2 regions of the Leisingera sp. S232 genome follow, and region 1 is predicted to be linked to the other one. Evidence: riboswitches for the same ligand, from Rfam matches in the RefSeq annotation. Region 1 holds a riboswitch; the other holds the start of a gene.
What was found. Region 1 has a riboswitch for thiamine pyrophosphate ahead of thiC (phosphomethylpyrimidine synthase ThiC). Riboswitches for the same ligand answer to the same signal wherever they lie in the genome.
Positions count from the first base shown of each region.

Region 2: another riboswitch for thiamine pyrophosphate. It lies ahead of thiB (thiamine ABC transporter substrate binding subunit); the one in region 1 lies ahead of thiC (phosphomethylpyrimidine synthase ThiC).

Region 1 covers NZ_JBNAFX010000001.1:299,278-311,394, reverse strand. Annotated here, with positions in the region: gene thiC (phosphomethylpyrimidine synthase ThiC) at 1-1,565, opposite strand, end outside; TPP riboswitch at 1,687-1,815, opposite strand; gene bioB (biotin synthase BioB) at 2,029-3,006, shown strand; gene ACP151_RS01485 (8-amino-7-oxononanoate synthase) at 3,006-4,145, shown strand; gene bioD (dethiobiotin synthase) at 4,142-4,783, shown strand; gene bioA (adenosylmethionine--8-amino-7-oxononanoate transaminase) at 4,780-6,078, shown strand; gene ACP151_RS01470 (pimeloyl-ACP methyl esterase BioG family protein) at 6,081-6,695, shown strand; gene bioC (malonyl-ACP O-methyltransferase BioC) at 6,695-7,492, shown strand; gene ACP151_RS01460 (ABC transporter substrate-binding protein) at 7,682-8,650, shown strand; gene ACP151_RS01455 (ABC transporter substrate-binding protein) at 9,046-10,011, shown strand; gene ACP151_RS01450 (quaternary amine ABC transporter ATP-binding protein) at 10,022-11,074, shown strand; gene ACP151_RS01445 (ABC transporter permease) at 11,074-12,117, shown strand, end outside.
Region 2 covers NZ_JBNAFX010000002.1:163,415-175,531, reverse strand. Annotated here, with positions in the region: gene ACP151_RS02375 (histone deacetylase family protein) at 1-119, opposite strand, end outside; gene ACP151_RS02370 (response regulator) at 251-952, opposite strand; gene ACP151_RS02365 (MarR family winged helix-turn-helix transcriptional regulator) at 959-1,462, opposite strand; gene ACP151_RS02360 (branched-chain amino acid aminotransferase) at 1,622-2,488, shown strand; gene ACP151_RS02355 (DUF1330 domain-containing protein) at 2,783-3,097, shown strand; partial or broken gene ACP151_RS02350 (DMT family transporter) at 3,373-4,308, opposite strand; gene ACP151_RS02345 (malonate--CoA ligase) at 4,403-5,905, shown strand; gene ACP151_RS02340 (cation transporter) at 6,020-6,658, opposite strand; gene ACP151_RS02335 (MerR family transcriptional regulator) at 6,732-7,148, shown strand; gene aroC (chorismate synthase) at 7,211-8,314, opposite strand; TPP riboswitch at 8,545-8,636, shown strand; gene thiB (thiamine ABC transporter substrate binding subunit) at 8,669-9,646, shown strand; gene ACP151_RS02320 (thiamine/thiamine pyrophosphate ABC transporter permease ThiP) at 9,622-11,178, shown strand; gene ACP151_RS02315 (ATP-binding cassette domain-containing protein) at 11,165-11,863, shown strand; gene ACP151_RS02310 (6,7-dimethyl-8-ribityllumazine synthase) at 12,029-12,117, opposite strand, start outside.

The DNA of each region.
Region 1 (12,117 bases):
TCTTCCCAGCGGAATTCAAACCGCGCCCGCGAGATCGCATCGTCGCGCCGCTGTGCGCCCGGCAGGCCCTTGGCCAGATCCGCTGCATGGGCCGCGATCTTGTAGGTGATCACACCCACCTTCACGTCGTCTCGGTCAGGCAGGCCCAGATGCTCCTTGGGAGTCACGTAGCACAGCATGGCGCAGCCGAACCAGCCGATCATCGCAGCCCCGATGCCAGAGGTGATGTGGTCATAGCCCGGCGCGATATCGGTGGTCAGCGGCCCCAGAGTGTAAAACGGCGCCTCGTGGCAGCACTCCAGCTGCTTGTCCATGTTCTCCTTGATCTTGTGCATGGCGACATGGCCCGGCCCTTCGATCATTACCTGGCAGTCCTTGGCCCAAGCGATTTTGGTCAGCTCGCCCAAAGTCTCCAGCTCAGCAAACTGTGCCTCGTCATTGGCGTCGGCAATCGAACCCGGGCGCAAACCGTCGCCAAGGGAGAAGGCCACGTCATACTTGCGGCAGATGTCGCAGATCTCGTCGAAATGCGTGTAGAGGAAGCTTTCCTTGTGGTGGTGCAAGCACCACTGCGCAATGATCGAGCCGCCGCGCGAGACGATGCCCGTCACCCGCTTCACCGTCATCGGCACCATGTGCAGGCGCACACCGGCATGGATGGTGAAATAGTCGACGCCCTGTTCCGCCTGCTCGATCAGCGTGTCGCGGAACACTTCCCAGGTCAGGTCCTCGGCGATGCCGTTCACCTTTTCCAGCGCCTGATACAGCGGCACGGTGCCGATCGGCACCGGCGAATTGCGCACGATCCATTCGCGGGTGTTGTGGATGTTGCGGCCGGTAGACAGATCCATCACCGTGTCGGCGCCCCAGCGGATCGACCAGACCAGCTTGTCGACTTCCTCTTCCATCGAGGAGGTGACAGCCGAAGTGCCCATATTGGCGTTGATCTTGACCAGGAAATTGCGGCCGATGATCATCGGCTCGCTTTCCGGGTGGTTGATATTGTTCGGAATGATGGCGCGGCCTGCGGCGATCTCATCCCGGACGAATTCCGGGGTGACGTAATCGGGGATATTGGCCCCCCAGTCGTGGCCGTCGCGCGCGGGCGCCACAGCTTCGCGCAGCTGGTTTTCGCGGATCGCGATAAACTCCATTTCCGGTGTCACGATACCTGCGCGGGCATAGGCCAGCTGGGTCACCGCCTTGCCATCCTTGGCACGCAGCGGGCGCGGCTTTACCGGGAATTCCGGCACCAGACGCGCGCCGCTGGCAAAGCCGTTGTCCTCGGGCTGCACGTCACGGCCATCGTATTCCTCAACATCGCCGCGGTCCAGAATCCACTGGCGACGTAAGCCAGGCAAGCCCTGGCGGATGTCGGTCAGCACCGCCGGGTCGGTGTAGGGACCAGAGCTGTCATAGACCGGCAGCGGTGCCTCGCCTGCGGTGGGGTGTGTGGAGATTTCCCGCATCGGCACGCGGATATCGGGAAACCGTTCACCGCTCACGTAGATCTTACGCGATGCAGGCAATCCGCCTGTGGTGATCTTGGGGTTGGGGACGTTCATTTTGGTGCTCCTCGAAGCCTAAACTTAGAAAAGACACCAGATGAGGTTTGGCTCGGGAAACAGGGGCTGTACCAGGCCCCTTGTTCAGTTTCGCACAGCCGGCGGGATGTACGGGCCCCTTGGCAATGCGCACCTAGCTTCCTACGCCAGTATCAACTGGGTCAGGTTCAAAGGGTCGCGCCGCCGGCTTGGGTTGCCCCGCACCTAAACGCCTCTCAGTCCCCTTGGCGGGACTCCCCTGCGTGCCTATAGGGCTAGGGGAGGTGCCGCCCTCCCGTCAACCGGAATCTTTGTAGATTATTTTTTTATTTTAAAATCAAGATTATAAGACATTTACCGGCAGGTGGTCGGGGCAAATCGCTGCAGCGCAGCTTTGGCGCTTGATCGGCGTGGGGTAAATTATCTATAAAATCGCCAACGCCATCCGCGCATGGCCAACAGGTATACGAGAACAGGAGACAGCATGCTGGACGCTGCACCCATCCGCACCGACTGGACCCGCGAGGAAGCGGAAGAGATTTACAACAAGCCCTTCATGGACTTGCTGTTTCAGGCGCACACTGTGCACCGGCAGTATTTCGACCCCAATCAGGTGCAGAAATCCAAGCTGCTCAGCATCAAGACAGGCGGCTGTGCCGAGGATTGCGCCTATTGCTCGCAATCGGCGCGCAACGGCGCGCAGCTGTCGGCCTCCAAGCTGATCGAGGTGCAGCGGGTGATCGCCGAGGCCAGGAAAGCCAAGGAAGGCGGCGCAACGCGCTATTGCATGGGGGCTGCCTGGCGCTCGCCCAAGGACCGCGATATGGCTGCACTCGAAGCTATGGTGCAGGGCGTCAAGGATCTGGGCATGGAAACCTGCATGACCCTGGGCATGCTGGACGAGGAACAGGTGTTCCGCCTGCGCGACGCTGGTCTGGACTACTACAACCACAACATCGACACCTCCGAGCGCTACTACTCGGAAATCATCACCACCCGCACCTTTGCCGACCGCATTGACACCCTGAACCGGGTGCGCGAAGCGGGCATCAAGGTCTGCTCGGGCGGTATCGTCGGCATGGGCGAGCAGCAGCTGGACCGTATCGACATGATGTTGGCGCTGGCGACGCTGGAAGTGCATCCCGACTCGGTGCCGGTGAACATGCTGATCCCGATCGCCGACACGCCGCTTGCCAATGTCGAGAAGCTGGACCCGATCGAATTCGTCCGCTCTGTGGCGCTGGCCCGCATCCTGATGCCGAAATCGCATGTGCGCCTGTCTGCAGGCCGCACCGATATGTCGGACGAAATGCAGGCGATGTGCTTCTTTGCCGGGGCCAACTCAATCTTTGTGGGCGACACGCTGCTGACTGCTGACAACCCCGAAGAGGACAAGGACCAGCAGCTGTTCGACCGTCTGGGCATCACCGCCATGGCGGTGGGATGTGACGGCAGCCGCTGATGGCGGGCGCCTTCCCGAGGCATGAGAAATCGCTGGAAGCGCTGCGCACGCGCGGGCGCTACCGGCAGCTGATGCCGCGGGACGGGCACGACTTTGCCTCTAACGACTATCTTGGTCTGGCGGGCAGCGATGTGCTGCGCACCGCCGCCGCAGATGCGCTGGCGCGCGGGGTGCCGGTCGGGGCAGGCGGTTCGCGCCTGTTGCGCGGCAATGATGCCGAACATCAGCGGCTCGAAGCCGAGGCGGCTGCGTTCTTCGGCACCGAGGCAGCGCTGTTCATGGGCGGTGGTTTCACTGCCAATCAGGCGATCTTTTCCACGCTGCCGCAGCAGGGCGACCTGGTTCTGTATGACGCCTTGATCCATGCCAGCACCCACGACGGGATGCGGCTGGGCCGGGCTGAGACCCGCAGCTTTGCGCATGGCGATGTCGAAGACGCCGCACGGGTGCTGGCGGACTGGCGCGCTGCTGGTGGCACCGGCCAGGTCTGGATCGCGGTTGAGGCGGTCTATTCGATGGACGGCGATCTTGCTCCGCTGGATGCGTTGATGTCCTTGGCACATTCCGAAGGTGCTGTGCTGGTAGCGGACGAGGCGCATTCCTCTGGCGTGTTTGGCGATCTGGGGCGCGGGTTGGCACATGACATTGCGCACCACCCTAACGTCCTGAGCCTGCATACGTGTGGCAAGGCGCTGGGCGCGTCGGGTGCGCTGATCTGCGGCCAGAACGTGCTGATCGAAACACTGATCAACAAGGCGCGCGGGTTCATCTTTGCCACCGCGCCGTCGCCGCTGAATGCGGCACTGGTGCGGGCGGCCCTGCAGGAACTGCAGCAGAATCCGGGCCGCCGCGAACAGGCCTGGCAGGGGATCACCCATGCCCAGGGCGAGGCCAAACGCCTGTGCGGGCTGGAGAGGGGCCAAAGCCAGATCTTGCCGGTGGTGATTGGCGACGACAAGCGCACCATGGCACTAGCCGCTGCAATGCAGGCCCGCGGCTATGATATCCGCGGCATCCGCCCGCCGACTGTGCCGCGCGGCACAGCGCGGCTGCGGCTGTCGATCACGTTGAATACAGGGGCAGGGGTCATCACTGCGATGTTTGAAGACCTCGCCCGGGAAATGGAGGCCGCCGCATGAGCGCGCTGATCGTGACCGGAACCGATACCGGCATCGGCAAAACCATCTTTTCCGCAGGTCTGGTGCAGGCCCTAGGCGCCACCTATTGGAAGCCGGTGCAATCCGGGCTGGAAGAGGAAACCGACAGCCAAATCGTCGCCCGCTTGTCGGGCCGCCCTGCCTTGCCGGAGGGGTACCTGCTGCAGCTGCCTGCCTCGCCGCATCTGTCGGCCGAGGCCGAGGGGGTGAAAATCGACCCGGATACGCTGGCTTTGCCCGAAGTTGACGGCGTGCTGGTGGCCGAAGGGGCAGGCGGGTTGATGGTGCCGCTGAATCGCGAGGTTCTGTACCTTGATCTGTTTGCCCGCTGGCGTGCGCCGGTGATCCTTTGCGCCCGCACCCAGCTGGGCACGATCAATCACACGCTGCTGTCGCTGAAAGCCCTGCGCGATGCAGGCTGCCCGGTGGTCGGCGTGGCCTTCATTGGTGATGCAGAGCCGGCAGTAGAGGAAACTATCTGCCAGTTCGGCCAGGCGGCGCACCTGGGACGGTTGCCGGTGCTGGGCGAGCTGACCTCTGACGCGCTGGCGGTGGCCTTTCAGGCCAGCATCCGGGTGGATCTGATCAAGGCGGCCCTGGCCCAAGGAGAGATGGCATGAGCGCTGCAGACCTCACCCAGCTGGAGTTCGACCAGCAGCACCTCTGGCATCCTTACACGAACGTCACCAAACCCGGTCCGACATTCGTGGTGAAGGAAAGCGAGGGCATGTATATCACCCTGGACGATGGCACCCGGCTGATCGACGCCATGTCGTCCTGGTGGTGCATGATGCATGGGCATAAAAACCCGGCGATCACCCAGGCTATTCACGACCAGCTGGATACCCTGCCGCATGTGATGTTCGGCGGGCTGACCCATGACCCGGCCATCGACCTGGGCCGAAAACTGCTGGAGATCACCCCCGAAAGCCTCACCCGGATCTTTTATTGCGATTCCGGGTCGGTCTCCGTCGAGGTGGCAATGAAGATGGCAGTGCAATACCAGCACGCTATCGGTCAGCCAGAGCGTAAGGAGTTTGCCACCATCCGCTCCGGCTATCACGGTGACACCTGGAAAGCGATGAGCGTCTGCGACCCGGACACCGGCATGCATCATCTGTTTCAGGGCGCGCTGAGCGTGCAGCATTTTGTCTCCCGCCCGCCGGTTCGCATCAACGAGGACTGGGTGGATGATCCGGCTCGCAACGGGCTGGGCGAGCTGCGCGCAGTGCTGGAAGCCAATGCGCAAAAGATCGCTGCCTTTATCCTGGAACCCGTCGTGCAGGGCACCGGCGGCATGTATTTCTATCACCCGGAATATTTGAACCAGGCGCGGGCGCTGTGCGATGAGCTGGGCATCCTGCTGATCTTCGACGAGATAGCGACCGGCTTTGGCCGCACGGGTGAGCTGTTTGCCACCGATTTCTGCACTGTCGAACCGGATATCATCTGCCTGGGCAAGGGGCTGACTGGCGGCCATATCTCATTCGCTTGCACCATGACCAGTGACCGGGTGGCCGAAGGCATTGGCGGCGGCAATCCCGGACTCTTCATGCATGGCCCCACCTATATGGCCAATCCGCTGGCCTGTGCTGCGGCCAAGGCTTCGCTGGATCTGTTGACCGGACAGGACTGGCGCGGCACGGTGGCGGCCATTGACGAGCAGATGCAGGCAGAGCTGGCTTTGGCGCGCGATTTGCCCAATGTGGCGGATGTACGGGTGCTGGGCGCCATTGGCGTTATCGAAATGAAGCACCGGGTCTCAGCGGATGCAGCCCACGCCCGCGCCCATGAAATGGGCGTGTTCCTGCGCCCCTTCGGCACCAACATCTACACCATGCCGCCCTTTATCACCTCAGCGGATCAGCTGAGCAAGATCACCGCAGGCATGCTGCGGCTGGCGCGGGAGCTGTAAAGATGGAATTCCGCTGGCTCAAACAGAACAATGCGGCAGAAGCCATTGTGGTCTTTGGCGGCTGGGCTGTGGGGCCAGAGGTGTTCTGGCACCTGGACGGCCCGCGGGATGTTCTGTTTGCCAGCGAATACACTGACCTTGATGCTGATCTGCCGGACTTGTCCAGCTATGGGCAGATCAGCCTGTTGGCCTGGTCTTTTGGTGTTGCTTCTTATGCCCATTGGCAACAGGGGCGTCCTGACCCATTCAGGCGGAAAGTGGCTGTGAACGGCAGCCTGCAGCCAGTGAACCGGGGGGCGGGTATTCCGCCGACTGTGTTCCGTCGCACCGTGGAAACGCTGAGTCTGGAAAACTACCAGCAGTTTCTGGCCCGGGTGTTCGGCGCTCCGCAGGACGCCGAGGCACTGGATGTGGAAGCCCGGCGCGCAGAACTTCTGGCGGTCGAGCGTCGTGCCGATGCGCCGCAGATGCGTTTTGACAGGGTTTGGATCAGCTCAGGTGACAAGATTTTTCCGCCTGCCAATCTGGCGCGTGCCTGGGCCGGTCAGAATGTTTCGCATCTGGACGCGCCACATGCGCCGTTTGACCGTTTTGCCCGGTGGGAGGAGCTGTTCTGATGAAAGATATGGCCCCTTTTAACTTTCAGGCCGACCAGAACCGTATCTGCCAAAGTTTCCGGCGCGGGCTGGCAAGCTACCACCGCAGCGCCTCTGTACAGGCGGGGATTGCCGCGCAGCTGGTCCGGTTGCTGCAGCAGCAGGGGGCGCCTGACCGGTTCCAGTCGGTGTTTGAGTTCGGCTGCGGGACAGGGCATCTGACACATCGTTTGCTGGAAAGCTTCAATGTCTCCAAGCTTGTCTTGAATGACCTAGTGCCCGAGGCTGCCGCTGCCTTGCGGCCCGTCCTGGACCGGGCTCCAGTCAAATTCCGGTTTAAGCCCGGCCCGGTTGAGACCTTGCCGCTGCCGCAACAGTTGGATCTGGTTGTGTCAGCTTCAACTGTGCAGTGGATCCAGGATCTGCCGGGGCTGATGGAACGGCTGGCCGCGCAGCTGGAACCCGGAGGCTGGCTGGCCGTTTCGGGCTTTGGCCGTAGCCAGTTTCACGAGCTTGCGGCCTTGGGGTCGCAGGCGGCGGCTCCGAGCTATCTTGATGCGGCGGAGTGGCCGCAGCTCCTGCCGGACGGTCTGACCCTGATGGCAATCATTCAGGAACCGGTGGTGCTTGAGTTCACCAGTGCCGTGGAGTTGCTGAAACATTTGCGCCTGACAGGTGTGAATGGGCAGTCCCGTCAATCCTGGAACCGCAGTCGGCTTCAGGAATTTGAGACGCAGTATCGCAGCCGGTTTGGCCGGAATGGGATGCTGCCGCTGACTTATGATCCTGTGCTGTTGGTGGCGCGCAAGGAAGGCTGAGCCGAACTCGGCGTTCAGATTCCGGGAATGTGTTATGCGCCTTTGAGGCGAGTTTTACGTTTTTTTCTATTCGTAATGCATCATCACCCGCTGTGGCGTTAATCTTTGTCAACACTCGCCTGATATCCCGGATGAAGAGCTGCGCCGACTGCGCGGCATGGGGAATATTGGCAGTACGGGAGTGACGCCATGACATTCAAAGCGTTTGCAGCAGCGCTGGGCGCGCTGGTTGTTTCAGGGGCAGTGCAGGCAGCCGACATGGGCGACGTCGGAACACCAATCCGGCTGTCACTCAACAACTGGACCGGGCAGCATCTGTCAACTTACATTGCTGGCGGCATGCTGGAAGAGGCGGGTTACACAGTTGAGTATGTGAAGGCGGACCCGAACGAGATGTTCGAGGACATTGCCGAGGGCAATGTGCATGCTGCCATGGAGGTCTGGACGACCAGCCGCCCAAAGCCCTACTTCGATGCGCTGGAGGCTGGCGGGGTCGTTGAAATCGGCGACATGGGGCTTGATGCCCGCAATGGGGTGGTGTTCCCGCCATATGTTGCACAGATGTGCCCCGGCTTGCCCAATTGGGAGGCGCTGCGTGACTGCGCGGGCATTTTCTCCAAGGATGGCAAGGGGAAGCGCGGTATCTACTTGGCTTACCCGGAATCCTGGGGCTCGCCTGGCGCCGATCGGATTCTGGCGCTTGGGCTGCCGTTTGATGTCGTGGCGGCTGACTCAGAGGCGGCAATGATCGAAGCCTTCCAGGAGGCTTATCGGGAAAAACGTCCGATCATCTCGACATTCTGGGCACCGCATTGGGCGATGTCCTCTTATGCACTGCAGTTCGTGCGCTTACCCAAGCCGGAACCGGCGTGCTACACGGACCCCGCCTGGGGGCCGAACCCGAACGCCACTGGCGATTGCGACTTTGCGCGCGGGGAAGTGAAGAAAGCGGCCTGGAAAGATTTTGCTGCGCGTTGGCCTGCGGCCTATGAAATCCTGGAGAATTTCCAGCTGAGCATCTGGGATCAGCAGCCCCTTATAGGTCTTGTGGATGCCAGGGGCGAATCCCCGCAGGGCGCCGCCCGCGGCTGGCTGGCAGTGAACCGGGCCAAATGGATGCCGGTCGTCGAAGAGGCCACCGGCAAAGGGCGCTCCTGACACAGGTTCTCACTCATTTTCGCCTTCAGGCGTTCCCGCAGTGCGGGAACGCCTTTTTCATTTACCGGCAGGCTTGAAGCTTTGGGCAAGGCTGCGGTATGGCGGCCCAGAACCCAGTGCTGGCCAGGCGGGGGGCGATTTTGAAACTTGTCCGTTTGCACAAGAATTTGTACCGTCAATTAAAAAAATTCACTTCCATCGCCGCTATTGCTCGACAAAGCGTCGCAAAATGTTCCAGTACTTGCATTATCCCCGGCCACACTTGGCCCATGGGCACGAGTCTGCCAGAACGAGTACGGCCATAAGGTCGGGCAGGTGCTATGAACCGCCGGGTTCCAAAGCCGCGCCAAAGCCGGAAAATGGGCGGCGCAAAAACAATGACAGGGAGTATTGATATGATTTTTAAAGCATATGCGCTGGCACTGGGCGCTGCATCAATAACAGCTGCTGCGGGTATCGCCTCGGCAGCTGAGCTGGGCGATACCAGCAAACCGATAAAACTGGCGGTCAATGAATGGACCGGTCAGCATGTCACCACCCATATCGCGGGCGAGATGCTGAAGGCCGCAGGCTATGACGTGGAATTCGTATCCGCTGGCATGATGAACCAGTTTCAGGCGATTGCCGATGGCGATATCCATGCAACGCTGGAAATCTGGTCTTCCAACGTCTCCGATGAATACGCCAAGAAGGTCGAAGAAGGCACTGTTGTCGAATTGGGGGATCTGGAACTGAATGCCCGCGAAGGCATCGCCTATCCGGCGCATGTGGCGGAACTCTGCCCGGGCCTGCCGGCCTGGGAAGCGCTGAAGGATTGCGCGATGCAATTCGCCACTGCCGAAACCCTTCCGAATGGCCGTTTGGTGGACTATCCAGCGGATTGGGGTACCCCGGGAGCCGACCGCATGACCGGTCTGGAACTTCCTTTCAAGGCTGTGCCTGCTGGCTCTGAGGCGGCACTGATCGTCGAACTGCGCGCTGCGACAGAGCGCAAAACGCCACTGCTGATCACCTTCTGGCAGCCGCATTGGGCGATGTCGGCCTATGACGTACAGTTTGTTGACCTGCCGGCTGGTGAAGACGCCTGTTTCAGTGACCCGGCTTGGGGTCCGAACCCAAATGCGGTCAACGACTGCGACTTCTCGCCGTCCCGCATCTTCAAAGCCGCCTGGTCGGGCACCGCGGAAACCTGGCCCGCAGCCTTTGAGATCCTGTCGAACTACACCCTGGCGGTAGAAGACCAGCAGCCGATGATGGGTGCGGTCGATGTGGATGGTGGCAAGGTCGAGGAGGTCGTTGCCGAATGGATGGCCGCCAACGAGGACAAATGGCGCCCGGTTGTTGACGCCGCCATCAAGTGAGCTTTGCCCTGTGACCGGCTCTGAAACGCCTGCCATCACCTGCCGGAATGTCTGGCAGGTGTTTGGCACCAATGCGGGCAGCGCTTTGAAGGACGCGCTGTCCAGCTATGACGCTGCGGATGATGTGGAGGCTGAGCTGCGCGGCAAAGGGCTGATCCCCGCAGTTCAGAACGCTTCCTTTGACGTCAAGGAAGGCGAGCTGTTTGTGATCATGGGCCTGTCCGGTTCCGGCAAGTCCACCCTGATCCGCTGTATCTCGCACTTGCTGCATGCCACCGGCGGCGAAATCCGCATCGATGGCGAAAACATCGTCGAGGCCAGCCCCAAACGATTGATCGAACTGCGCCGCAAGAAGCTGGGCATGGTGTTCCAGCACTTTGGCCTGTTTCCGCATATGACCGTGGCCGAAAACGTCGCCTACCCGTTGCGGGTGCAGGGGATGAAGAAAAAGCAGCGGCTGGCCAAAGCACAGGAGGTGATCGACCTTGTCGGCCTTGGCGGCCGTGAAACCAATTACCCGCGCGAGCTGTCCGGCGGTCAGCGCCAGCGCGTCGGCATTGCCCGCTCACTGGTTGCGGATTGTTCGGTCTGGTTCCTGGATGAACCGTTCTCGGCGCTGGATCCGCTGATCCGGCGGCAGCTGCAGGATGAATTCCTGGAGATCCAGGCCAAGCTGAAAACCACCATCGTCTTTATCACCCATGACATCAACGAGGCGCTGAAACTGGCTGACCGCATCGCCATCATGCGCGACGGCAAAGTCGTGCAGATCGGCACCCCCGCCGACATCGTACTGCGCCCGGTTGACGACTACGTGCGTGAATTCTCCAAGGATGTGGCCAAGGGCCAGCATGCGCATGTGTCTTCTGTCATGCAGTCCGGGGCACATCATGTCTATGGGGCCGATGATCCTGGGCTGCGCCAGGATATGACGCTTGATGCCGCACTCGCGCGTTGCATGAAGCTTTATGAACCTGTTCCGGTCCGCTCGCCTGACGGTACACTGGTCGGTGTGGTGAACCCTGCAGACCTCGCTGCGGCGTTGCAGGTGGAGCAGGGGTGATGGCAAGTCTTTCGAAAGGCTCCATCGCGGCGTTGATTGCGGCCTTTGTGGGCGCTCTGTGCCTGCTGCTGGAAAGCAACCTGCCGTGGCTGGTGAAATTTCCCGCCGCCTGGGTTTTGCCCGCGACCGACTGGGTCGGGGCCTTTATGGAATGGTTTCTGGCGCTGATCAAACCCGCCGCGCGCAGTTTTTCTGCGTTGATGTTCTATCCGATGGAGGCCGCGAATTATGTGCTGAGCCGCACGCCATGGCCGCTGGTCATCTGCGCCACTACGGCGCTGGCCTGGACATTGGGGGGGATGCGGATGGCGCTCATGTCAGTTGTGGGCCTGGGCTTTGTGCTGGCTTCAGGATATTGGCCCGAAAGCATGAATACCCTGGCGCTGGTCGCGGTTTCGGTGCCGTTGGCGCTGATCATCGGCGGCGGTATCGGCATCCTTGCCAATGAATACCCTCGTATTCGCCAGCCGGTGCAGGCGCTGCTGGACATTATGCAGACTGTGCCGACCTTTGCCTATCTCACCCCGTTACTGGTGCTGTTCGGATTCGGGCCGGTGGTGGGGCTGATCGCCTCTGCCATCTATGCTGCGCCCCCGATGGCACGCAATGTTCTGCTGGGGCTCGAACGGGTGGAGCCGGAGATCAAGGAGGCGGCCATCATGGCCGGCGGCACCCGCCTGCAGCAGCTGTTCCAGTGTGAGATCCCGTCCGCAGGCCAGCAAATTATGGTGGGCGTCAATCAATGCCTGATGGCGGCGCTGTCGATGGTGATCATTGCCGCCGTGATTGGCGGTTTTGACGATATTGGCTGGGAAGTCCTGCTGACCATGCGCAAAGCCCAGTTCGGGCAAAGCCTTCTGGCAGGGTCGGTCATCGTGGTCTTTGCGATCCTGATCGACCGGATGAGCGGCACTTTGACCGAAGACCGGCGCGCCAAACACGACCCGCGTGTCGCCTGGGGTATCCTGGCGTTTGGCGTCGCGGCCAGTGCCGCTTTCTGGGGGAGCGTTCAGGCGCCCGGTTCATACAGCTTGTTCAATCCA
Region 2 (12,117 bases), on a different contig from region 1:
TGCAAGTCCAAGGGCTCCAGCGCGTGCAGGATGTGTTCCAGTCGGGCGACCTGTTCAGGGTGGCCATCGGGGGTCACATGCTGCAGGCAATCGGCATGGGTGATCAGGGCGGTGGTCATCTGCGGTTTCCTCCTGCGGCGGGTCTTGGCGCGACACTAGGAGCGGGTTGGCGGCGGCTGCAAGAGGAATCCCGGGGCGCGGCCCCGGACCCCGGGGTATTTATCACCAGAAAGAAGCAGCTGGGCTCGATTCAGTCCGGGGTCAGCATATAGCCGGCGCCGCGCACAGTTTGCAGGTACTGCGGCTGTTTCGGGTTGGGTTCGATCTTGCGGCGCAGGCGGGTGATCTGCACGTCCACAGCGCGCTCTTGCGCCTGACCGCGGTCGCGACCCAGATCCTCAACCAGCTTGCTGCGGGAAACCGGCTCGCCGGGGCAGCCTGCGAAGATCTTCATCAGCTGGCTTTCGGTGCCGGTGAGCCGGATCAGCTCATCCCCCTGCCACATCTCGCCACGCTCAATGTCATAACGGATGGCGCCCAGATGCAGCACCTTGGGGGCGCTGTCCTGAGCAGTGGTGTCAGGCATCCGGCGCAGGATGGCATTGACCCGCAGCAAAAGCTCCTTGGGTTCGAAAGGTTTCGGCAGGTAATCGTCAGCGCCGGCCTCCAGGCCCGAAATCCGGTCTTCGGTCTCGCCTTTGGCGGTCAGCAGCAGGATTGGGGTGGTCATGGTTTCGCGCAAGGACCGGGTCAGCGAAACGCCGTCCTCACCGGGCATCATCACATCCATAATGATCAGATCGAAATCCAGACCGGCCAGCACTCTGCGGGCATGGGCCGCATCCCGCGCCGCCGTCACCAGGAAACCGGAGCGCATCAGGAATTTCTTCAACAGGCCGCGAATGCGCTCGTCGTCATCCACGATCAGCAGATGGGCGTCATGTGTGCTCATGTCGGCCTAGTCCCGCAGCTTGGCGTAGGCGCGGCGCATATCCGCATCCATCATCGCCTCAAGCACTGTTTTGAAACCCTGTACCGCCTCGGGACCGGCATCCTTGTAGGCGGCCCGCATCCGGGCGCGCTGAGCATCCGAAAGCGTTGCCTCCAGCGCCTGGCCCTGTTCCGTGAGAAAGAGGTGGCGCTCGCGCTTGTCCAGCTCACCCACTTTGCTGATCACCAAGCCGTCGCCAATCAGCGTGCGCAGCACCCGGTTCAGCGACTGTTTGGTCACGCCCAGAATGCTAAGAAGATTGTTCACCGTGGTGCCCGGCGAGCGGTTGATGAAATGGATCGCCCGATGATGCGCCCGGCCATAGGCCAGTTCGGCCAGGATCCGGTCCGGGTCGGCGGTAAATCCGCGGTAGGCAAAGAACATTGCCTCGATCCCCTGGCGCAACTGCTCATCTGTCAGAAACAGCAGGCTTTCGCCGCCATACCCCTGCCCTGTCCGGCCTTCCGGCATTTGTGCCCCCTCGTCTGTCTTGCCGGGCAGTTTATGTCAGCCTTGTTGACATTCCAAGGGGGAAGATGTATCGAATCGCAGCTTTGACGCAAGATTGTGTCCGGAACGGCCGCAATATGCGCAACAAATGAAATTCCGCTTAGTTTAGGAGGGTGCGGTATGGCAGGCTATGATGACCGTGACGGTGTGATCTGGATGGACGGCGAACTGGTCGACTGGCGGGATGCCAAGGTGCATATCCTGACCCATGCGATGCATTACGCCTCCTCCGTGTTCGAGGGCGAACGCGCCTATAACGGCAAGATCTTCAAAAGCCGCGAGCATTCCGAGCGTCTGATCGCATCCGCCGAGGCGCTGGATATGCCGATGCCCTATACCGTCGATCAGATCGAGGCGGCCAAGGAAGAAACCTTGAAGGCCTCTGGCCTGCAGGACGCCTATGTGCGGGCGCTGGTCTGGCGCGGCTCGGGTGAGGATATGGGCGTGGCTTCGGCCAAGAACCCGGTGCGTATGGCGATCGCGGTCTGGGGCTGGGGCGCCTATTACGGCGACGCCAAGATGAAGGGCGCCAAGCTCGACATCGCGGAATGGAAACGCCCGAGCCCGGAAACCATCCCGGTCCACGCCAAGGCGGCCGGCCTTTACATGATCTGCACCATCTCCAAGCACAAGGCAGAAGCCAAGGGTTGTTCGGACGCACTGTTCATGGACTGGCGCGGCTATGTGGCAGAGGCAACCGGCGCCAATGTGTTTTTTGTGAAGGACGGCGAGGTGCACACCCCGCTGGCAGATTGCTTTCTGAACGGCATCACCCGCCAGACCGTCATTCAGATGCTCAAGGACAAGGGCATCACCGTGCACGAGCGCCGTATCAAGCCGGAAGAGATGGCGGAGTTCGAGCAATGCTGGCTGACCGGCACCGCGGCCGAGGTCACCCCAGTCGGGCAGATCGGCGACTATATGTTTGAAGTTGGCGCCCTGACCCGGGAGATCGCCGAAGACTACGAGGCACTGGTGCGCGCCTGACCACACGCAGTTGCAAGAACCAAGAGTTTCCGAACCCCCGCCCGCGTGCGGGGGTTTTTTGGTCCGTAAAGAATAGCCGACCTATCCCAAAGAATAGGGGCCTGACCGATTGCGCAAAGGCTACCGACGTTAAATCTGTTTTATTGCTTCGCGGCTGTGCGCATAGTGAAAGTTAACAGGTTGCCCCAAAACGATTGAGCGGCCCGGTGCACATCGAGTGAACCGCGCCAACTGAACACCAGAAACCGGCGGCAGGTTGCAGAAGAGGAAGACGGGAGTAAGGCGAGAGAAAATATGGCTGTCATCGTTTTTGCACTGACAACGATCAATCCGGACGATCTGGAGGCGCTCAGCATGTATTTGGGCACCACCAAGCCGCTGCTGGAAGAGGCGGGAGCAGAAATTCTCCAAGGGTATGAAATATCGGACACGATTGTCGGTGAAAAACTGCCGGAAATGGCGACAATCGTCCGCTATCCAAATCGCGCGGCCGTGGACAAGGTCTTTCAAAGCGCGGAGTATCAGGCTTTGAAAGAAATCCGTGAAAGGGCCTTTCTGAGCTATCAGATCGGGGTTGTCGAAGCGGATGCGCCGGGGCTGACCCGCTGAGGCGCGCAAGCGTTCAAGTCTGCTTGCAATTCGTCCAGCGCAATGGACGCAGGATGCAAAGCCGGTACCATATGCGCCATGTTGGGTCTGCACAGCGATATTCTCCCCCTGCCCCTGTCCCAGCCGGGGCGCTCTCCAAAAGGTCAGCAGCGGCCGGGAGCCCGGAAAACACAGGGCAACTGGCCTATGCCCTGACCGTTCACCGCCACAAGTTTTGCCAAATGCAGGCACGCCGCGCTTGCCGGTTTCAGCCAAAATCCCCTTGCTAGAGCCTTCTATCCACCTTTGGGATCAATCATCGGCTTAGCTTTGCCACGCTGCAGGCCCAGCCGGTGTTCGCGCCAGATCACCAGAACATTACCGGCAATCACCAGCGCAGCCCCGGCCAGCATCACCAGCGTCGGCCATTCTTCGAACCAGACATAGCCGATCACTATGGCAAAGATCATCGAGGCGTAATCATAAGGCGCCAGCATCGAGGCCGGGGCGAAGCGGTAAGAGGAGGTGACCAGGATCTGTGCCACCCCGCCGACCAGACCGGCGCCGACCAAGAGCGCAGCGGTGCGTGCATCCGGCATCACCCAGCCGAAAGGCGCGGTCAGCAGCGCCAGGCCCGAGGCCGTCAGCGAGAAATAAAACACAATGGCCGCGGTATGTTCCGACTGCACCATGCGGCGGATATGGATCTACACAAAACCGCGCGCCACTGTGGCGCCGACCACCAGCAGCACCCCCAGCATGGCCCCGTCCTCCAGATCGCCGCCTAAGCGCGGCCAGATCATGATCAGCACGCCCAACAGGCCGATGGCCACGGCGCTGATCCGCACCAGCCGGATCGTCTCGCCCAGAAACAGCGCTGCCAGGATCAGGGTGAAGATCGGTGTGGCATAGCCAATGGCCGTTACTTCCGGCAGCGGCAGCAGCGCCAGCCCCATAAAGGTCATCCCCATCGCCGAGGTACCGACCAGCCCGCGCCACACGTGAAACATTGGCTTTTTGGTGATCAGCCCATGCCGCAGTTCGCCGCGTATCGACAGCCAGATGACGATCACCGGAATGGCAAAAAAGGACCGGAAAAACACCGCTTCGCCCGCCGGCACGGTCTCCGAAGTGGCCTTGATGATGCCTGACAATGCAGTGAACAGCGCAATAGCGGTCACTTTCAGCAGAATTGCCAATACAGGCCGATGCGATGTTAAGGATTTTGCCATGGCGCGAACCTGCGCTCCTGCGCCGCAAAGATCAATGGCTTGATTTCACCCGTTACAAGGGCGCAAATAGCGCCGCTGAATGAGGGAGCTGCCGATGTATGACGCCAATCACCTGATCCGCCAGCTGCGCGAATCGTCCCTGGAGCGCGAGGACAGTGTTTTTGCCCGTCTGCCGGATGACAGCACGGTAACCTTTGGTGCCTTGTTTGCCGGCGCAGAGCGGATGGCGGCAGCCTTGGCGGCTCAGGGCGTGCAGCCGGGCGACCGGGTGGCGGTGCAGGTTCAAAAGACCCTTCAGGCGATTGAACTATACCTGGGCACGGTGATGGCTGGCGGCATCTTCCTGCCTCTGAACACGGCCTACACCGGGCCGGAAGTAGCCTATTTTATCGGCGATGCTTCTCCTGGTGTTGTGGTATGCGACCCGGCTCGCCAGGAACAGATCCGCGCCGTTGCCGGCACCGCAAAAGTGCTGACACTGGATGCTGCAGGGCACGGTTCCCTGCGGGATCTGGCAGATTGCCAATCCGGGTTTGCCCCCGTTGCCCGCGCAGCGGATGATCTGGCCGCGATCCTTTACACCTCAGGCACCACTGGCCGGTCCAAAGGGGCGATGCTCAGCCACGAAAACCTGGCCTCCAACTCGCTGATGCTGCGGGAATACTGGCGCTTTACGGCTGAGGATGTGCTAATCCACGCGCTGCCGATCTTCCACACCCACGGTCTGTTTGTGGCAACCAATGTGGCGCTGTTTGCAGGCGCCCAGGTGGTGTTCCTGCCAGGCTTTGACGCGGACGCGATCTTGCAGGCGATGCCTTCGGCGACCGCGTTGATGGGGGTGCCGACCTTCTACACCCGGCTGCTGGCGGATGAACGGTTGACCCGCGAACGCACTGCGAACATGCGCCTGTTCATTTCCGGCTCGGCGCCATTGCTGGTAGAGACCCATGCGCAATGGGAGGCGCGCACCGGCCACCGTATCCTAGAGCGCTATGGGATGACCGAAACCAATATGAGCACCTCGAACCCCTATGAGGGTGAACGCCGCGCCGGCACCGTTGGCTTCCCGCTGCCCGGCGTCGAGGCGCGGGTGATGCAGGGCGGCGCTGAAGTTGCACCGGGAGAGACCGGCGTGCTGGAGGTGCGCGGAGCCAATGTGTTCCAGGGCTACTGGCAGATGCCGGAAAAGACAGCAGAAGAACTGCGGCCGGATGGCTGGTTCATCACCGGCGACCTGGCCCGGATCGATGCGGACGGCTATGTCACCATCGTCGGGCGCGAGAAGGATCTGATCATCACCGGCGGTTTCAATGTCTATCCCAAAGAGGTTGAGAGCCTGATCGATGACCTGCCCGGCGTGCTGGAAAGCGCCGTGATCGGCGTGCCGCATCCAGATTTCGGCGAAGCCGTGGTGGCGGTGGTGGTGCCGACCGGCAAGGACACCAGCGCCGAAACAGTCAAGGCCGCACTGGCGGGGCAGCTGGCCAGGTTCAAGCAGCCCAAGCAGGTCATCCTGCTGGACACCCTGCCCCGCAACACCATGGGCAAGGTGCAGAAGAAAGCCCTGCGCGAGGAATTCGCAGAGCTGTTCAGCTAACAACACTCGCTCGGGCCAACAGTCCGGGCAGCGCCCGTCCGCCCCTGTCAAACCAGTGGTTTGCCTCCGGCAAAACGGCGGGCGCTTCGCTTCCACCTGCGGACGGTCACTGCCCTAGTGCTGGTGTGTTGCAGCATGCGCCCCTTCCTCGCGCCATTCCCGTATTGCCTGCAGCAGGATCTGAAAGGCGGAGCTCAGGAACAGCCCACCCATGATCCCGGCCACAATCAGGTCCGGCCAGCCGGTGGCAGTGCCCCAGACGCCAAATGCCGCGATCATCACCGCAACATTGCCAATGGCGTCATTGCGCGAGCACAGCCAGACCGAGCGCACATTGGCGTCGCCGTCCTTGTAGCGCGCCAGCAGCAGGACAGAGATCAGATTCGCCGCCAGCGCCATAAAGCCGATCACGCCCATGATCTGCGCCTGCGGCACACCAACGTAAAACACCTGATAAATGGTGGAGCCAAACACCCACATGCCCATCAGCAGCAGGCTGATGCCCTTGCTCAGTGCCGCCAGCGCCCTTGTACGCAAGCTGGCCCCGATCACTGCCAAGGAAATGCCATAGGTCAGCGCATCCCCCAGAAAATCCAGCGCGTCCGCCTTCAGCGCCTGGCTGCCGGACATCTGGCCAGCCCCCATTTCCACCGCGAACATGCCGGCATTGATAGCAATCACCAGCCAAAGCCTGCGTTTGTAGTCTGCCGAGACCCCGTCAAACCGGGCATTGTGATTGCAGCAGCCTGCCATTGTGCTTGTCCTCATTCCTGATTCGAGATCAATGTAGCTGCTCTAGTCACTAGAGCTTCAAGAGGTTTGTGCCATGTTCTCCATCGGTCAGCTGTCCAAAACCACCGGTGTGAAAGTGCCCACCATCCGCTACTATGAGGAAATCGGCCTCTTGCCACAGCCGGGTCGCAATGCCGGCAATCAGCGCCGCTACGGCCAGGATGGCATGGACGCGCTGGGTTTTATCAAACATGCCCGCGATCTGGGGTTCTCGCTGGAGGATATCAAATCGCTGATGGGGCTCGACGGCCATCTGGGCGATGACTGCGCCGAGGCCGACCGCATTGCCCGCAGCCAGCTGGCCAATGTCCGGGAAAGGATCCGCAAGCTGGAGCAGCTGGCGTCTGAGCTGGAGCGGATCAGCACCCTGTGCGACGGCGGCAACGGCGGCTGCTGCAAGGTGCTGACGGCACTGGGTGACCACAGCCAATGCGCAGGGGACCACGGTTAAGCGCGCGTTTTTAACCGGGCAAACACAGCGGTTTGCCCGGTTTTACCAGTGTTAGAGCCGGATTATGCGCCGATATGGCCCTGATTCTCACCAATCTGGCCACGGTGCAGCAGCAGGTGGTCCAGGATCACGCAGGCCATCATCGCCTCAGCCACCGGCACCGCGCGGATGCCGACACAGGGGTCGTGGCGGCCCTTGGTGATGACTTCCGTGGCAGAGCCGTCCTTGCGGATCGACTGGCGCGGGGTGAGGATCGAAGACGTCGGCTTCACCGCAAAGCGCACCACCACATCCTGACCGGTGGAAATGCCGCCGAGAATGCCGCCGGCGTGGTTGGAGGAGTACTCAGGCCCGTTTTCACCCATGAAAATTTCATCGGCGTTTTCCGAGCCTTTGAGGCGTGCAGCATTCATGCCTTCGCCGATCTCAACGCCTTTGACGGCGTTGATCGACATCATCGCGGCGGCCAGATCAGTGTCCAGCTTGCTGTAAACCGGCGCGCCGATGCCTGCGGGGACACCCCGGGCCACAACCTCAACCACGGCGCCAACAGAATCATGCGCCTTGCGCAGGCCCTGCAGATAGTCTTCCCAATCCTGCACGGCACCTGCGTCGGGAATCCAGAAATCATTCTGTTCGATCGCCTCCCAGTCAAAGCGGCTGCGGTCAATCTCCAGCTCACCCATTTGGGTCATGTAGCCCTTGATCTGCAATCCCGGCACCAACGCCTTGATTGCTTCACGTGCAACACCGCCCGCGGCAACTCGCGCGGCAGTCTCGCGGGCCGAGGAGCGGCCGCCGCCGCGGTAGTCGCGGTTGCCGTATTTCTGGAAATAGGTGATGTCGGCGTGGCCCGGACGGAAGGTCTGGGAAATCTCGCCGTAATCCTTGGAGCGCTGATCGGTGTTCTCGATCATCAGCTGGATCGGAGTGCCGGTGGACATGCCGTCAAACACGCCAGACAGGATCTTCACCGCGTCCGGCTCATTGCGCTGGGTGGTGTTCTTGTTCTGGCCGGGGCGGCGCTTGTCGAGCCACTGCTGCAGCATTTCCGGCTCCAGCGGCACATTCGGCGGGCAGCCATCAACAGTGGCGCCAAGCGCGGGCCCGTGGCTTTCGCCCCAGGTGGTGACGCGGAAGAGGTGTCCAAAGCTGTTCATCGACATGAGGCGCGGTCTCCTTTGCGGGACGTGCTTAGCGGGCAGGGGCCTGTGCCTCAAGCAGATTCCTGTGCAGCAAAGGAACAGGGGGCGCTGCCCCCGCCGCCTTTGGCGGCTCCCCCGGGATATTTCAAGCCAGAAGAACACAGGATCGGCGCAAGCAGCGATCCTGTTTGCCTGAAGCGTAGGTCCTGGCGGGCTTTGGCTTGTCTTTGCCGCAGTCCGGGCCTAAGGTCCGCGCCACCTCGGGGTGCGCACAAGCGCTGAGATGACACCCGTTGAACCTGAACCGGATCACACCGGCGGAGGGAAGGTACTGGACGTCCTCCACCCTTGCCCAAAGCCGCAAAGGAGGATGGCATGAAACATCTTGCATTTGCAGCGGGACTGCTTGGCGCTTCGGCGGCTTTTGCCGAAACGCCCGAACTGACCGTTTATACTTATGACAGCTTTGTTTCCGACTGGGGGCCCGGCCCGGCAGTGGAAAAAGCCTTTGAAGAGGTCTGCGGCTGCGACCTGAAGCTGGTTGGCGCAGGCGATGGCGCGGCACTGCTGGCGCGCATCAAGCTGGAGGGCGAACGCTCGGACGCCGATGTGGTTCTGGGGCTGGACACCAACCTGACCGCAGCGGCCAAGGAAACCGGCCTGTTTGCCGATCATTCGGTCAGTGCCGACTATGCGTTGCCGGTGGAATGGACCGACGCAACCTTTGTGCCCTACGACTGGGGCTATTTCGCCTTTGTCCACAACGCCGATGCCACAGTGCCCACGGATTTCAAGACGCTGGCGGACAGCGACACCAAAATCGTCATTCAGGACCCGCGCTCCTCGACCCCGGGTCTGGGCCTGCTCTTGTGGGTCAAGGCGGCCTATGGTGACGAGGCGCCGGCCGTCTGGAAGGGTCTTTCTGACAACGTTGTCACCGTGACAAAAGGCTGGTCCGAAGCCTATGGCATGTTCCTGGAAGGCGAGGCCGACATGGTGCTCTCCTATACCACTTCACCTGCGTATCACTTGATTGCCGAGGAAGATGGCTCCAAGGCGGCGGCGGCTTTTGATGAGGGTCATTACATGCAGGTGGAAGTGGCCGGTAAACTGGCAAACAGCGATCAGTCTGAACTGGCCGACCAGTTCCTGGCCTTCATGGTGTCGGATGCGTTCCAGTCGATTATCCCGACCACCAACTGGATGTATCCGGCGGTGATCCCGGCGACGGGCCTGCCGGAGGGGTTTGAGACATTGGTTCAGCCCGGCAAATCGCTGCTGCTGAGCGAAACTGAGGCAGCAGACGTCCGTGATGCGGCACTGGGCGAATGGCTGGACGCGCTCAGCCAGTAAGCGCATTTCCCGGGATCGGCGCGGCCCTTGTTGTGGCTGCGTTGATCCTTGGAACCCTTGCGGCTGTTGCTGCCCGGGCTGAGGCCGGCACCGGGTTTGGCGTCAGCGACTGGGCTGCGCTGCGTTTCACACTGACCCAGGCAAGCCTGTCTGCGCTCCTGAGCGTTGGCCTCGCGATCCCCGTCGCCCGCGCGCTGGCGCGGCGGCGGTTCCCGGGACGGCGTTTGCTGATCGCGCTTTTGGGAGCGCCCTTCATTCTTCCTGTCATTGTTGCCATTCTGGGCCTGCTGGCGGTTTTTGGCCGGGCCGGCTGGCTTAGCAGTCTGCTGGGGCTGTTCGGGCTGGAGCCGGTGCAGATTTACGGGCTGCATGGGGTGGTCCTGGCACATGTGTTCTTCAACCTGCCGCTGGCGACCCGGCTGATCCTGCAGGGCTGGCAGGAAATTCCTGCCGAACGCTTTCGCCTGGCGGCACAGCTGAATGCCGGGCCGCTGGCAATGTGGCAGCTGCTGGAAGCGCCGATGCTACGGCGGGCTGCGCCGGGTGCGCTGGCTGTAGTCTTTGCCATTTGCCTCTCTAGCTTTGCCGTGGCGCTGACCCTGGGCGGAGGACCGCGGGCCACCACCATTGAACTTGCCATCTATCAGGCGTTTCGCTTTGATTTCGACCTGGGCCGTGCGGCGCTGCTGTCAGGGCTACAACTGGGTCTGACGGGGGCGGCGGCACTGGTGGCGCTGCGGGTGTCTGCAGGCGAAGGTTTCGGTGCCGGGCTAGACCGGGCGGTGCGGCGCTGGGACGGGCACAGCCGTTTTTCGCGCGGGCTGGACATGTTTTGGATCTTCCTGTCCGCCGCTTTCCTGCTGCTGCCGCTGACCGCCATTGTTCTGGCAGGGTTGCCGGGATTGGCAGCGCTGAAGGGCACGGTCTGGCAAGCGGCTGGAAACTCCATTCTGGTTTCAGGGTTCAGCACGGTGATTCTGCTGGCGCTGGCCCTGCCGATGGCGGCAGCAGTTGCTGCGGGCCGCGATGGCATGACGGAACTGGCAGGCATCCTGGGCCTTGCGGCCTCGCCGCTGGTGATCGGTACCGGGTTGTTCATCCTGATCCATCCGATTGCTGATCCCTTTGCTTTGGCGCTGCCGGTGACGGCGCTGGTCAATGCGGTGATGGCGCTGCCCTTTGCCATGCGCATTCTGGTGCCCCGCGCGCGCGAGGTGCTGGGGCGGTATGGTCGCCTGTCGCTGTCGCTCGATATGCAGGGCTGGGCCTTTGTGCGGCATGTCTACCTGCCTAGGATGCGGGCGCAGACAGGCTTTGCGGCCGGGCTGGCGGCGGCGCTTTCGATGGGGGACCTGGGGGTGGTCGCGCTGTTTGCCGACCCGGATTTCGCAACATTGCCCTTGCAGATCTACCGGCTGATGGGGGCCTACCGGATGGAGGCGGCGGCCGGGGCGGCACTGCTGCTTCTTGTGCTTTCAATGGGGGCGTTCTGGATATTGGACCGCGGAGGGCGCTGGCATGCTGAAGCTTGAAAACTGCCGGATCATCAATGGCGGGTTTGCCGTCGAAGCGGATCTGGCCGTTGCGCCGGGTGTCTGTGCTGCGGTGATCGGGCCTTCGGGAGCTGGGAAATCGACACTGATTGAGGCGATTGCCGGGTTTCTGCCGGTGAGCCGCGGAGGCATCAGCTGGAATGGCGCGGATCTGACCGCCGCACCGCCCGGCAAAAGGCCCATTGCGATGCTGTTTCAGGACGGCAACCTGTTCCCGCATCTGACCGTGGCGCAGAATGTGGCTCTGGGTATTCATGCCAGCCTGCGGCTGGCGGATGCGGAGCGGCGCCAGGTGGAGGAGGCGCTGGCGCGTGTCGGGCTGGGGGACATGGGAGATCGCAAGCCCGCGGCCCTGTCTGGCGGCCAGCAGAGCCGGGTGGCGCTGGCGCGGGTGCTGGTGCAGGGACGGGATCTTCTGCTGCTGGATGAGCCCTTTGCCGCGCTTGGGCCAGCGCTGAAGGCTGAGATGCTGGATCTGGTGGCAGAACTGGCACGTGAAAGCGGTGCCACCGTTCTGATGGTCAGCCATGATCCGAATGACGCCCGCCGGATCGCTGATCAGGTGGTGCTGGTGGCGGATGGCAGGGCGCATGCACCGCAACAGACCACGCAGATGCTGGATAATCCACCGCCTGCCTTGCGGGCCTATTTGGGAATGGCCTGAGCCTCTGATCAGAGGGGGCTCGGCAGACGTGCATATGAAAAGGGGTTTCGCTGCGAAACCTCATTTATTAACAGGATCTTAAATGGAGAACTTGATCTGCTGACCGGATGCCCGCTGCCAGAGCAGCGGGCCGATGCAGGTCAAAAAACACTGTAAGCGCAGGGTTTATGCGGCCAGGGCCGCTTCCCGCGTCTTCGTGATCATCAGGGCTGCGCTGGCGGCTTCGTTGCCTTTTTGCACGAAGTGCGCGCGGT